4 regions of the Thalassospira sp. CH_XMU1420-2 genome follow, and region 3 is predicted to be linked to each of the others. Evidence: riboswitches for the same ligand, from Rfam matches in the RefSeq annotation. Region 3 holds a riboswitch; each other region holds the start of a gene.
The links. Region 3 has a riboswitch for cobalamin ahead of WA429_RS07300 (ABC transporter substrate-binding protein). Riboswitches for the same ligand answer to the same signal wherever they lie in the genome.

Region 1: another riboswitch for cobalamin. It lies ahead of WA429_RS09120 (ribonucleoside-diphosphate reductase subunit alpha); the one in region 3 lies ahead of WA429_RS07300 (ABC transporter substrate-binding protein).
Region 2: another riboswitch for cobalamin. It lies ahead of WA429_RS11995 (DUF4198 domain-containing protein); the one in region 3 lies ahead of WA429_RS07300 (ABC transporter substrate-binding protein).
Region 4: another riboswitch for cobalamin. It lies ahead of cobU (bifunctional adenosylcobinamide kinase/adenosylcobinamide-phosphate guanylyltransferase); the one in region 3 lies ahead of WA429_RS07300 (ABC transporter substrate-binding protein).

The regions. Positions count from the first base shown of each region.
Region 1 covers NZ_JAYMEG010000002.1:962,050-965,162, forward strand. The annotation lists gene WA429_RS09115 (PhoH family protein) at 321-1,082, shown strand; cobalamin riboswitch at 1,267-1,491, shown strand; gene WA429_RS09120 (ribonucleoside-diphosphate reductase subunit alpha) at 1,600-3,113, shown strand, end outside.
Region 2 covers NZ_JAYMEG010000003.1:501,606-504,718, reverse strand. The annotation lists gene WA429_RS12005 (cobalt ABC transporter permease) at 1-70, opposite strand, end outside; gene cbiM (cobalt transporter CbiM) at 63-737, opposite strand; gene WA429_RS11995 (DUF4198 domain-containing protein) at 755-1,552, opposite strand; cobalamin riboswitch at 1,725-1,917, opposite strand; gene WA429_RS11990 (DUF924 family protein) at 2,069-2,611, shown strand; gene WA429_RS11985 (glycosyl transferase family protein) at 2,675-3,113, opposite strand, start outside.
Region 3 covers NZ_JAYMEG010000002.1:546,216-549,328, reverse strand. The annotation lists gene WA429_RS07305 (glucan biosynthesis protein) at 1-629, opposite strand, end outside; cobalamin riboswitch at 800-998, shown strand; gene WA429_RS07300 (ABC transporter substrate-binding protein) at 1,226-2,251, shown strand; gene WA429_RS07295 (FecCD family ABC transporter permease) at 2,292-3,113, shown strand, end outside.
Region 4 covers NZ_JAYMEG010000004.1:90,904-94,016, reverse strand. The annotation lists gene cobN (cobaltochelatase subunit CobN) at 1-203, opposite strand, end outside; gene cobW (cobalamin biosynthesis protein CobW) at 296-1,336, opposite strand; gene cobU (bifunctional adenosylcobinamide kinase/adenosylcobinamide-phosphate guanylyltransferase) at 1,371-1,898, opposite strand; cobalamin riboswitch at 1,954-2,131, opposite strand; gene WA429_RS14195 (hypothetical protein) at 2,383-3,057, shown strand.

The DNA.
Region 1 (3,113 bases), 420 kb from region 3:
AGATGCGGCATAAATGACTGAAAAGACTCACAATCCGGATTCACGAAAATTTCATCGTGCAAAAAACCGTGACAAGACACTGCATATAGGGGTACGATTCCAATCAACGGTCAATCACTGGACCGCAGGAGGGGTTCCCGAGTGCCGCGAAAAAGCGTCTTACAACGAGAATTTTCGCCCCCCGGATCGCACATGCAACATGTTGTGACCGGCGGAAACTCCTACCGCCACTTCCATCGCAAGATGAAAATTGAATGCGCGCCTTTCCATGACGGAATGGCGCGTTTTGCTTTTTTGGCACATTTGATGAGGTGATCGTCATGGGTAAGCGCGCAGCACGCCGTCGTAACCGTCCGCAACAGTCCGACAACAATGTCCATGAACTGTTTGATGAAAAGAACGCTGACTGGCACCCGCTTCAGGGGGAAGCCGCAGAACAGAAAGGACAACGCGATCAAAGCTACCGCCGCAACATCCGCCCGAAAAGTGAAAACCAGGCCGCATTGATGGAGGCCATTGATGCCTTCAACCTGGTCCTTGCCCTTGGCCCGGCAGGCACCGGTAAAACCTATATCGCGGTTTCCAAGGCGGTCGAAGCCCTTGATAAGGGTGATATCGGTCGTATCGTTCTGGCCCGCCCGGCTGTTGAAGCCGGGGAAAATATCGGCTTCCTGCCCGGCGATGTCGAAGCCAAGATGGCCCCGTATCTTCGCCCGCTTTATGACGCGCTTAATGATCGCCTTGGCACCAAGCGCCTGCGCACATACCTTTCGGACGGCACGATTGAGATTGCCCCGATCGGCTATATGCGTGGCCGTACCCTGAACAATGCCTTCGTCGTCATCGACGAAGCCCAGAACTGCACATACGGGCAGCTCAAGATGCTGGTGACCCGTCTGGGCTGGAATTCTACCATGATCCTGACCGGCGACCCGGATCAGACCGACCTTCTGCCGGAAATGTCGGGTCTTTCGGAAATGTCCGAACGACTTGAAAATGTCGAAGATGTCGCCTGTGTCCAGCTGCGCGACAAGGACATTGTTCGCCATCCGCTGGTTGCAAGCATGCTTACGGTTCTCTGATTTCGGTCATCAAGTTCCGACACAGCAAACCAAAGAAGAAAAAAGGACGGGCCCCGAAAGGGCCCGTCACTTTTTTTTTGGATCTGCTTATATAGACTGATAATTCTTGGCTTCGCGCCCGATCACCGGGATCGGTAAAACCTGTCAAGAAAACATATATATTGACGAAATTTTCAATCCGAACCCAATATATAGACATCACGGTCCTTCTTACCGAACCATATCGGTTTGAAGGCTAAGAGGGAATTCGGTGCGTTTTGCATATGCACGACAATGCCGAAGCTGCCCCCGCAACTGTAAGCGGCTAGCTTTAATCCAACCATGGTCACTGAAATGCTTGGCATTTCGGGAAGGCCGGATGAAGCATCGATCCGCAAGCCAGGAGACCTGCCGTGAGCGAACGTAAACATTCACGGGCGGGGTGTCCCGGTGGAGTGCTTGTGATCTGACTGGCAGACCGCCAATCATCCCTGCATACCTCCGTTTGGCCTTTGCCCCCATATGATTGGGGCTTACGATGTCAGAAACAGTCGAGTTGGAACGGCCAGCCGTTTCCGATCCTTCATCAAATTCACAAACCATCTATCAGGTGATCCGTCGCAACGGATCGGTTACGGCCTTTGATGCAACCAAAATCAAAACAGCCCTGACCAAGGCATTTCTTGCCGCCGAGGGCGAAACCGCGTCGGGATCACATCGGGTACATGACATTGTCGATGGATTGGCCGATCAGGTTACCACGACCTTGTTAAAGCGGGCCGCGCCGAGCCATACCCTTCAGATCGAAGATATACAGGATCAGGTCGAGCTGGCCCTGATGCGCAGCGAACATCACAAGGTTGCGCGCGCCTATGTCCTGTATCGTGAAGACCGTGCGCGCGAACGCGCCAAGCTTGATGCACGCAAGAAAAGCAAAAAGGCCGGGCAGCCCGAACTTCATGTCACCCTGCCCGACGGCAGCAAAAGGTTGCTTGATATTGACCGGTTGGCGACCGTGATTGCTGAGGCCTGTGGCGACCTTGATGGCGTCAGCACAGCACCGATCATGGAAGAAACCAGAAAGAACCTTTATGACGGTGTCACCACCGGGGAATTGGCACTTGCCCCAATCATGGCAGCCCGAACACTGGTAGAGCGCGAACCGAATTACGCCTTTGTCAGCGCACGCTTGTTACTTGACAAGCTTCGGACAGAAGCCCTGAGCTTTGTCTTCGACCAGCCCGAACAAGCCACCCAGGCCGAGATGGGCGTACGATACGCGACCTATTTCCCCGCCGCGATCACGGCTGGCATCAAGGCCGGTCTGATTGATCCGGAATTGTCAAAGTTTGACCTGAAAAAGATTGCCGCTGCGATCAAACCGGAACGCGATCTGAACTTCCAGTATCTGGGACTTCAGACACTTTATGACCGTTACTTCCTGCATGTCAAAGGGTCGCGGTTTGAACTGCCACAGGCCTTTTTCATGCGGGTTGCCATGGGTCTTGCCATCCGTGAGATCGACCGCGAAGCCAAGGCAATCGAATTTTATGATCAGCTTTCCACCTTTGTCTTCATGGCATCGACCCCGACCCTGTTCAATGCCGGGACATGCCGCCCGCAATTGTCATCCTGCTTCCTGACCACCGTGCCCGATGACCTTGATGGCATTTTCAAATCGGTCAAGGACAACGCGCTTTTGGCGAAATATTCCGGCGGTCTTGGCAATGACTGGACCCCAGTGCGTGGTCTTGGCGCGCATATCAAGGGCACCAATGGTCAAAGCCAGGGCGTGGTTCCGTTTCTGAAAGTCGCCAATGACACCGCCATTGCGGTTAATCAGGGTGGCAAGCGCAAGGGGGCTGTTTGTGCCTATCTCGAAACATGGCACATCGATATCGAAGAGTTCCTTGATCTGCGCAAGAACACGGGCGATGACCGCCGCAGGACGCATGATATGAACACGGCCAACTGGGTGCCGGACCTGTTCATGGAACGGGTGATGGCAGATGCGCCATGGACCCTGTTTTCGCCCGATGACACGCCGGACTT
Region 2 (3,113 bases), on a different contig from region 3:
TATGGGCCTGGGCGGCCTGCATTCCGAACAGAAGGCCTGCCAGAAACACCCCCGTTGCAAGCTTAGCCATTGTTGGCCTCGTTCACCTGTTCGGCCAGGATCGCGGGGTTTTGTGCGTCATATCGGCTGATCTGGGCATCGGCCATCAGCAAGGCCGGTTTGACCTTCACGATCAGATAAACCGCTGCTGCAGACACCAGACCTTCGACCGCCATGATTGGAATATGGGCAAAGAAAACAAGCTTGGCCGCCGGTACAAACCCTTCCCCGCTCAGGCCAAGGGAAATGGCCACGAACAAGGTGGTCAGCGCAATTGAAAGCGCACCGGCACATCCCCCCCAGATTGCCGCAAAGGTTGGATTGCTTCGCGACACCAATCCGCGAAACAGGAAACCGGCAATCACCGCCGGAAACGCAATATTGACGGTATTGACCCCCAATACAGTCAAACCGCCAAATCCGAAAAAGATGGCCTGCAACAAAAGCCCGACAAAAAGTGCCGGGAATGCGGTCCAGCCAAGCACAAGCCCGGCCAGACCACTCATGATCAAATGCACGCTCGACGGACCGACCGGCACGTGGATCAGGGAGGCGACGAAGAACGTCGCCGATAACACCCCCGTCGCCGGAATTTTATCGATTGGCAGTTTGCGCAATCCAAGGCCAAGCCCCGCGACTACAAGCACGCCACCGCCAATCAGCACCTCTGGGGCCAGTGCCCCGTCAACAATATGCATCTACTTTGTCCCCAAGCCTATTGCACATCATAGGCGCGAACCCACAGGACTGCATCCTGTGAAAGCTCTTTTCCCTGAAATTCTTTGTCCGGCCCACTACCAAGGGCCGCAAACCCCCAAAATCCGGCCTTGGGGATCCCGAACGTGAAATACCCGTTGGCATCGGTAATCGCGACAATTGCCCCACCAGGCATCGGTCCTGCTGTCGGTTCCTTGGGCGCGTTACGGTCCATATCGGGTTCGGCTGCCATATATTCGATTTCAACTTCGACCCCGGATACCGGTTCACCGTTGCTCAGCACCCGACCGGTAAAGGTCGAACCTGCGACAATGTTGGTCGGCCGGTTTAACGGCAGAATTTCGGTCACAAGTCCCTGTGCCTCCATCCAGTCGGTCGGGATTTCGTTGCGGTTCACATAGGACTTGGTGATCTGCTGAATGAAGATATCTTCGCTTTCTTCGTAATAGGGTTCGGGCACCACCACCATCACGTAATCGCCACTGCGCTTAAGGGTCAAAGTACCGTCATACGCCTTGGCTGCATTCTCCTTCCCTGTGAAGGTCACCTCAGAAAGCGTTGAAGATAAATCAATTTTATCACCGCGATGGATTGCGTAAAACGCCACCGGCTTTTTCATATCCATGACATGTCCGTTTTCGAACGGATGCCAGAATATCAGTTTCACCGGCAGTTCGCCGGGGGCGGTCACATTGACTTCCGGTGTATAGGCCAATTGAAAATGGGCATGCGCACTTTGTGACGCAAACGCGAAACAGGCACTTGCAATCGCAAGCTTGCCAAGAGTTTTAAACATGTAATCGTCTCTTTTCACGAACGATGCGCGTCAGAAAAGTTTCCCGACGCACAGAGTTAGGATCAAGAACGATAGGATGGCTGGAAGCAAGATACCGGTTTCACGACGAGACCGCCTTTTCCCTGCAACCTGACGCTCACCCCGGCGTCCAACAGTTCAGTACCGGACAAGCCGTGTCCGGCAGTCAAAGGCAGGTCTCCTGGCTCATGGTTTCAAAAGCATTACGCCTTCCCGGTTTATCACCAGTGGCATAGGTAATGCTCGGACCACTTACAGTTGCGGGGGCAGCCGTGGCATTGTCGTAACGCACCACGTTCCCTTTTAAGCCGATCCAATGGATCAACACCCAAGACGCGTTCATATTCCATGGGCGGCAAACACCTGTCAACTCTTTGCCCGCATCCGAACGGATTATCTTTTCGCGCCATTGCTTGACCTTCGCCCTTCCCCCGGCAAAGATCAGCAAACACATCGCACAATATTGCGATTGGCCTTACATGGGATGGGGTGGAAATGATGGCTGCTGAAACAGTCCTGGACTTCTGGTTCAAGGAACTTGAACAAAAGCAATGGTTTATCAAGGATACTGCACTTGACACCCACATTGCCGAACGATTTTCCGACATTCATGCCGCGGCCCTTGCCGGTGAACTTTTCACCTGGCGCAACACCGCATCGGGGCGCCTTGCCGAAATCATCGTTCTGGATCAGTTTTCGCGGAACATGTATCGCGACACGCCGCAATCATTTGCTGCCGATCCGATCGCGCTTGTTCTCGCACAGGAAGCCGTATCCTTGGGCAAGGACAAGGAACTTGGATCACCAGAACAGCGGGCGTTTCTGTATATGCCCTATATGCATTCAGAATCCGAATTGATCCATGAAATTGCCATGACCCTGTTTGATCAGCCCGGGCTTGAACACAATTACGGCTTTGAAATCAAACACAAGACAATCATCGACCGGTTCGGGCGTTATCCGCATCGCAATGACATTCTTGGCCGGACATCCACACCAGAAGAAATCGCGTTTCTCAAAGAACCCGGCTCATCATTCTAGAACGAAAAGCGGGACGGCAATCCGTCCCGCTTTCATAAAATCATTCAATGCGAAAACGCGATATCAACCGATATCGCGATCGCGATTATCCCACCATCCCTGCACCAGGGATTCGGCTTCGTCCATATAATCGGCTTTGCCCGCAAGGAATGCCGCCATCGCTGCACTGCCCTTGATCCTGGCTTCGGCGGGGGCATCCTCGACCTCGCCCCGCCAAACGGCAAGGAAGTGTTTGAGGGTCACCGGGCTTTGATCGTCGATTTCTTTTTCGGTTTTTGGCAAAAGTGCCGGCCACCGGACGTCGCAAAGCTCGCCGTTATCAAGCATCCGAAGATCAACATGTTTGAATGGTGTGCGTTCTGCTTCGCCGCCCCCGCCCTTGATCACGCCAATTCGCGGCAGCTCAAGAAGCTTTCCGGTTTCGCGATGCACATCCAGAAATGCCGGATGAAACACCCCCAGGAACGCGGCCCGTGCCTGTAACGGGTTTAGCAACCGCAAC
Region 3 (3,113 bases):
TCGGGGAATTCTTCGGGTTGGGATGTGGCGGTATTGACCGCAATCCCGCGCGCTGACAGGCCATACTGACCTTCATCACCGATGGCGCGGAAATAGGATGCGCCAAGAAACGCCGCCCAGTCCTGGGTTTTCCAATCATCACGCGACAGTTCTTCATGAAGTCGGAACCCGGCAAAGCCGCTGTTTTCGGGCAGCTGGCGGGCAATGCTGTCGGCTGGCATGTCAAAGTAATCGGGTTTATAGATGACTTCGCGTGCCGTGCCGTCTTCCAGAAGATACATGTGCACGGGCTTGGCGAAATACATGCCCAGATGGAAGAACGTCACCGGATAGGTGCCCGATCCATCGGAAAACGGCGAATGGTCACGTTTGTAATGCAATTTGCCATGGGTGTCGTAATCGATCCGCCCGACAATTTCCGGGTTGGGGGCGACTGGCGGCTCATAGGCGGCCTGCGCCATCGATTTGGCACGCGCAATCAGATCGGCAAAATCAAACGGCTGTCCCGCACCAAGGTCAAGCCCTGGTACTTCTGCCAATGCATGCTGATAGATCGACATTCCCGGCAGGATAAGACCGGCTGCCGCGATGGATTTCAAAAAGCGTCTGCGTTCAACAGAAGTCGTCATGTGCATCATGTTCCAATGGTTTCATTTGTCGGCAAGCATACCAGACAGTGTGGAGGTAATCGGGATGAAACATGGCAAATTCAAGGTCGTGTCGACTGCAATTTCTGCATGGACCCTTGTGTAAATGCCTCTGGTCATCTGCCAATTTCCTTGACCGGGTTTGGGCTTTAATCTAACGGTCAGATGTCGGTATCCGGATATCGGATAAAGGGAATTCGATTTGGGCTGCATGCCCATCAACCGAAGCTGCCCCCGCAACTGTAGGCGGCGAGCGTTTTTCTGACCAATGCCACTGGGATGAACCCGGGAAGGCCAGGAAAAGTGCTTTGACCCGCGAGCCAGGAGACCTGCCGACATGAATGCGACGGACCGGGCGGGGTGCCCCGGAGAATGTCGGCATATGTCGCGGTTTCCGGCAGTTTTTTGTAAATGCGCCTGAATACCGATCCTGACATCTTCCGCCATTTCCCGACACTTTTGCCAGTCCCTTGACGATAGTAAAGTGTGTGTTATGTTATAACATAACATTTGTGATATGCTGTGCAATGGCCGGTGATTGCCGACCCTTGCCGGTATGTCTTTGAAAGGAAGTCAAAGTGATCAGTCACTATAAACATGCGCTGGCAGTCGGGGTGTTTGCTGCCGGTTTTGTGGTTTCGGCCCCGTTTGCGGCTGCGACGGAATATCCGCTTGCCATCGAAAATTGCGGCAGCACGCTGCACTTTGATGCGGCCCCCGAACGGGTTGTGTCGCTTGGACAAAGCACGACAGAAATCCTGTATTCGCTGGGGCTGGCCGATAAGGTCAAAGGCACCGGGGTCTGGTTTGGTCCGGTCATGGATGAATTCAGGGATGTGAATGCGTCCGTGCCGCGTCTGGCTGATAATGATCCGGGTTTTGAAACCGTGGTTGCGCAAAAACCGCAACTGGTCGCCACCCAGTATCAATGGCATGTCGGTCCCAAGGGCATTGTCGGCACCACCGAACAGTTCAATGAACTTTCGATCCCGGTCTATACCGCACCGGCCGATTGTGTCGGCAAAGACAATGCCGGCGGCGGCGACGGGGTGCGCCATGACCGTTTCTCCATGGACCTGATTTATCGGGAAATTTCCGACCTTGCGCAAATTTTCGATATCGAGGATCGCGGCGCGGCCCTGATTGCCAGGTTGAAAGATCGTGAAGCCCGGTCCCTGGCACAGGTCAATTCCAGCGGGAACAGCAATGTTTCGACCGTCTTCTGGTTTTCCAGTGCCGAGATTAAAAGCGATCCCTATGTCGCGGGCAAAAACGGGGCCGCGGGCTATATCGCCGAAAAACTTGGCGTAACAAACATCATCGACAGCGACGAAGAATGGCCGACCGTGGGGTGGGAAACCATTGCGCGCGCCAATCCCGATATCATTGTGATCGGTAAAATGGGCCGTCGCCGTTTCCCGGCAGATGATTGGGAAGTCAAAATGGACTTTTTGAAAACCGATCCGGTTACACGCCAGATGAAAGCGGTTAAAAACGGCAATATCGTTGTGATGGATGCGCAATCGATGGACCCGACCATTCGTCTGATTGACGGTATTGAAACGCTTGCCCAGGCTGTCGAACGCCTGAGTGCCTCGAACTGATTGCCTAACCCGATGGCGCTCGATATGCCCGGAGACTTCAATGTTTGAAAAAGCACCCCCTCAGCCCCCCGCACGATCGCGGGCAGGGCGGGCATATCTTGCGCGAAGCGGTGCGGCCGTGGCGGCTTTGATCCTGCTTGCCGCTGTGGTTGCAATTGCCGCTGCCAAGGGGGAAACACACATTCCCCTTGGCACGGTTCTTCAAACCATTGCCAATCATCTGTGGCAGGCGGGCTATGCGATTGATCCAATCGATTCCGGTATCATCTGGAATTACCGGATTTCGCGCGCACTTGTGGCTGCGGCCTGCGGGGCGTCACTTGCGTTGTCTGGGGCCGTATTACAGGCGCTTTTGCGCAACAGTCTGGCCGATCCCTATTTGCTGGGCATTTCGGCGGGGGCATCGACCGGTGCGGTCAGTGTTGCCATTCTGGGTCTTGGGGCGGGGATGGTTTCGCTGTCGCTTGGCGCGTTTGTCGGTGCACTGGTGGCATTCGGGTTTGTCGCGCTTTTGGCCATTCCGGCCGGTCGTGGTGCAGGCGCGATCATTTTGGCCGGGGTTGCCGGATCACAGCTTTTCAACGCCCTAACATCCTTTATCGTTACCAAGGCAGCAACCGCGGACGAGGCGCGCGGCATCATGTTCTGGTTGCTTGGCAATCTGAGCGGTGTGCGCTGGGACGATGTCTATCTTGCGCTGCCCGTTGCGTTTGGCGGGCTGGTTGTGTGTCTTTGGTATGCGCGCGCACTTGATGCTTTTACCTTTGGTGTGGAATCGGCGGCATCGCTTGGCGTGCCGGTGCGCCGTGTTTATGTGGTTCTGATTGCGGTGGCGGCATCCATGACGGCTGTGATGGTCAGT
Region 4 (3,113 bases), on a different contig from region 3:
TGACCAAGCTGCAAAAGACTGGCCAAACGCAAAGACGGAACATCTTCACCAAACGCATCTGCCAGACGTGCCTGTGCGCCGGCAAGGCAGGCAAGCTCGGACTCGGCCGCAGACAGGATGACGACATCGCCCGGTTCCTGACCAAGATCGACCGCTTCGCTGCCATCAGTGACCATGCCGGGCTGTGCTGCCAAAAGATGCATTTGAAATTCCGTCTGTTCTGTCGTCAAAAGCACCGATACCGGACGCAAAACATCCGGTATCGGTCATATGGTTTTATGTGTGCCCAATGGGCTTAGGCCGCCTTGATTGCGGCCTCGATCGCGGCACGGTCCAGACCATGCAAGCCGATCACCACCAGTTCGGAACGGCGGTTTTCCGTATCGGCCCAGGGACGGTCAAAGTAACGCTGGAAACGTTCACCGACCCCCTGAACCACATGGCGCATCGGTTTGCCCGGAACATCAAGGAAACCCTTGATGCGCAGAACATCAAATTGACGCACGATATCGATCAGGCGTTTTTCAAGGGCCGCCGGATCATTGACCGCATCAAGTGAGACAACAAAACTTTCAAAATCATCATGATCATGTTCATGACCATCATCATGATGGCTCGGGCGGCTATCAAGGTCATCCTCAGCCGCAGCACCAAGGCCCAGCAAAATGGCGTTTTCAACACGGGAATGCTCGGTCGCGATGATTTTGACCGACGGCTTTTTAAGTTCGGCGCGGATATCGGCTTCGACCTTGGTGCGTTCTTCGTCAGTCAGAAGGTCGGTCTTGTTCAGAACCACCATGTCGGCGCAATGAAGCTGTTCTTCAAACAGTTCTTCAAGCGGGCTTTCATGATCAAGGTTTTCATCAGCCTCGCGCTGGGCCTGAACCGCATGATGGTCATGGGCAAACAGCCCGTCGCGCAATGCCGCACCATCAAGAACCGCAACAACCCCGTCGACAGTCACGCGCGACCGCACTTCGGGCCAGTTGAACGCCTTGACCAACGGCTTGGGCAAGGCCAGCCCAGATGTTTCGATAACGATATGATCAGGCGGCGTATCGCGATCAATCAGGCCACGAATAGTTGGCAGAAAATCATCCGCAACCGTACAGCAGATACATCCGTTTGCCAGTTCAACCACATCATCCTCGGCACAGCCTTCGATACCACACCCGTTGATGATGCCGCGATCAACACCCAGATCGCCAAATTCATTGATGATCAGCGCAATGCGTTTGCCATTGGCATTTTCCAGCATGTTGCGGATCATGGTTGTCTTGCCAGCCCCCAAAAAGCCGGTAATGACGGTTGCCGGGATTTTACCCAATTGTGCCATTTTCAAATTCCTTGAAATTCAATCATTTAAATTGTCATTTGACCTGCATCGGAATGCCGGCAACGACAAGCGTCACCCGGTCAACCAATGCGGCAATACGTTGATGGAGACGTCCGGCATGATCGCGAAAAGCCCGCGCCATTGCATTTTCCGGGACAATCCCAAAACCGACTTCGTTTGATACCAGCAACACCGAAATGTCCAGCCCAGGCAAGTGATCACAAAGCCGGTCGATTTCAGCATCAATATCGCGATCTTCGAGCATCAGATTGGTCAGCCACAAGGTCAGGCAATCGACCAGAACCGGTTTGCCGCCCGGCTGATTGCAGGTATCGAGTGCACCGCAAAGATCAAGCGGTTCCTCGATCGTTTGCCAAAGATCGCCACGCGATTGTTTATGAAGGTCGATGCGGTTGACCATTTCATCATCCCATGCCCGACCGGTCGCGATATATGTGCCGCCGCCAGCCGCATTGATGATGTTTTCGGCGAACCGGCTTTTGCCAGATCGCGCACCGCCAAGAATCAGATGTGTCCCGCAAGGCGGGTCAGTCCGGATCATATTCTATTCCTCGCCATGGCCTCCCACCGAGGCCCGATTGCGTCGCCATCATTTGAGATGATGACACCATTCGGCTGGTTTCCTGGCTGCGGGCATGAAAGCAATCCGCCTTCCCGGTTTCCCGGTGGCTGGTGAATGGCAATACATCCACCCGGATCACCCAACCCGATACAGTTGCGGGGGCAGCATCGGCATCGCACCGATTTCCCATCACCGAACGGTGCGCCGAACCTAACAGGTTTGCCCTTGAACCCAAAGGGCATTCTCTGTCCGGACGGGTCAGCTAACCGGAAGGTCAGTATTTGTAAGAATTGCCTGCTTGAGGCCGGCCCTCCTTTAAGGGAACATAATATTATCAAGCTGGAATTAGAGTGGTAACAAATCACCTTCCAGCAAGATCACCGGGACAAAAAACATCAAAACCGGTGGGCCGCATAATTGCGGCACCAAACTCTTGGGGTTAACTGGAATTTTGCAAAATCAGATGGCAGTTTCTGCACAACTATCGAAAATCCGAAATCCGAACACACCAACCTGGACCACATCCTCGCGCAAGGATATGTGGCTTGGTCTGCTTGAACGCCTGAATTCCGACAATCGGGCCTTTCAGACGTTTCTGGAAGAATATGCGACCGGTGCGGACATCACATTGTCGCGCCGCGATGTGCGCAGCATCTTTGCACTTGATGCTTCCAAAGGGGTGATCGGCACCATCATCTGGTCCCATGCGCGCGGCATCCGCGTCAATGCGCTGTCGCTGCTTGTGCGTGATCTGCCGACGCTCATCACGTTGATGTCGATTTCGGATTTCGGCCAGGAAGAATTAAACGAATTGCTTTCCCAGCCGGGGATATCGGTCCCCACCGCCAGCAAAATGCTGTCAGCCTGTGGAAAGACCTATCGCAAGATGCCCGCAGCCATCATTGATGACAACGTCATCCAGGCGATTGAGAATACGGCTCTTTGTGAAGATTTCCCGCATGTCGCCAAATTGCGCAACAAGTCACGCAGCCGTCCGCTGCCTTATTACGAAGCCTATTTGAAAGACGTGACTGCGATCTGCGAAAAGCACGACATCACCGCAGATATGCTTGATCGCTATCTGGCCGAACATGCGCTTGAAGATCTTCCCTTGAATTCCGAGCTGCAAACGGCCTGATTGTTGCTGACAAGCCAGTTTACGGCACCGGAATGGTCACGACATCCACATCCTGA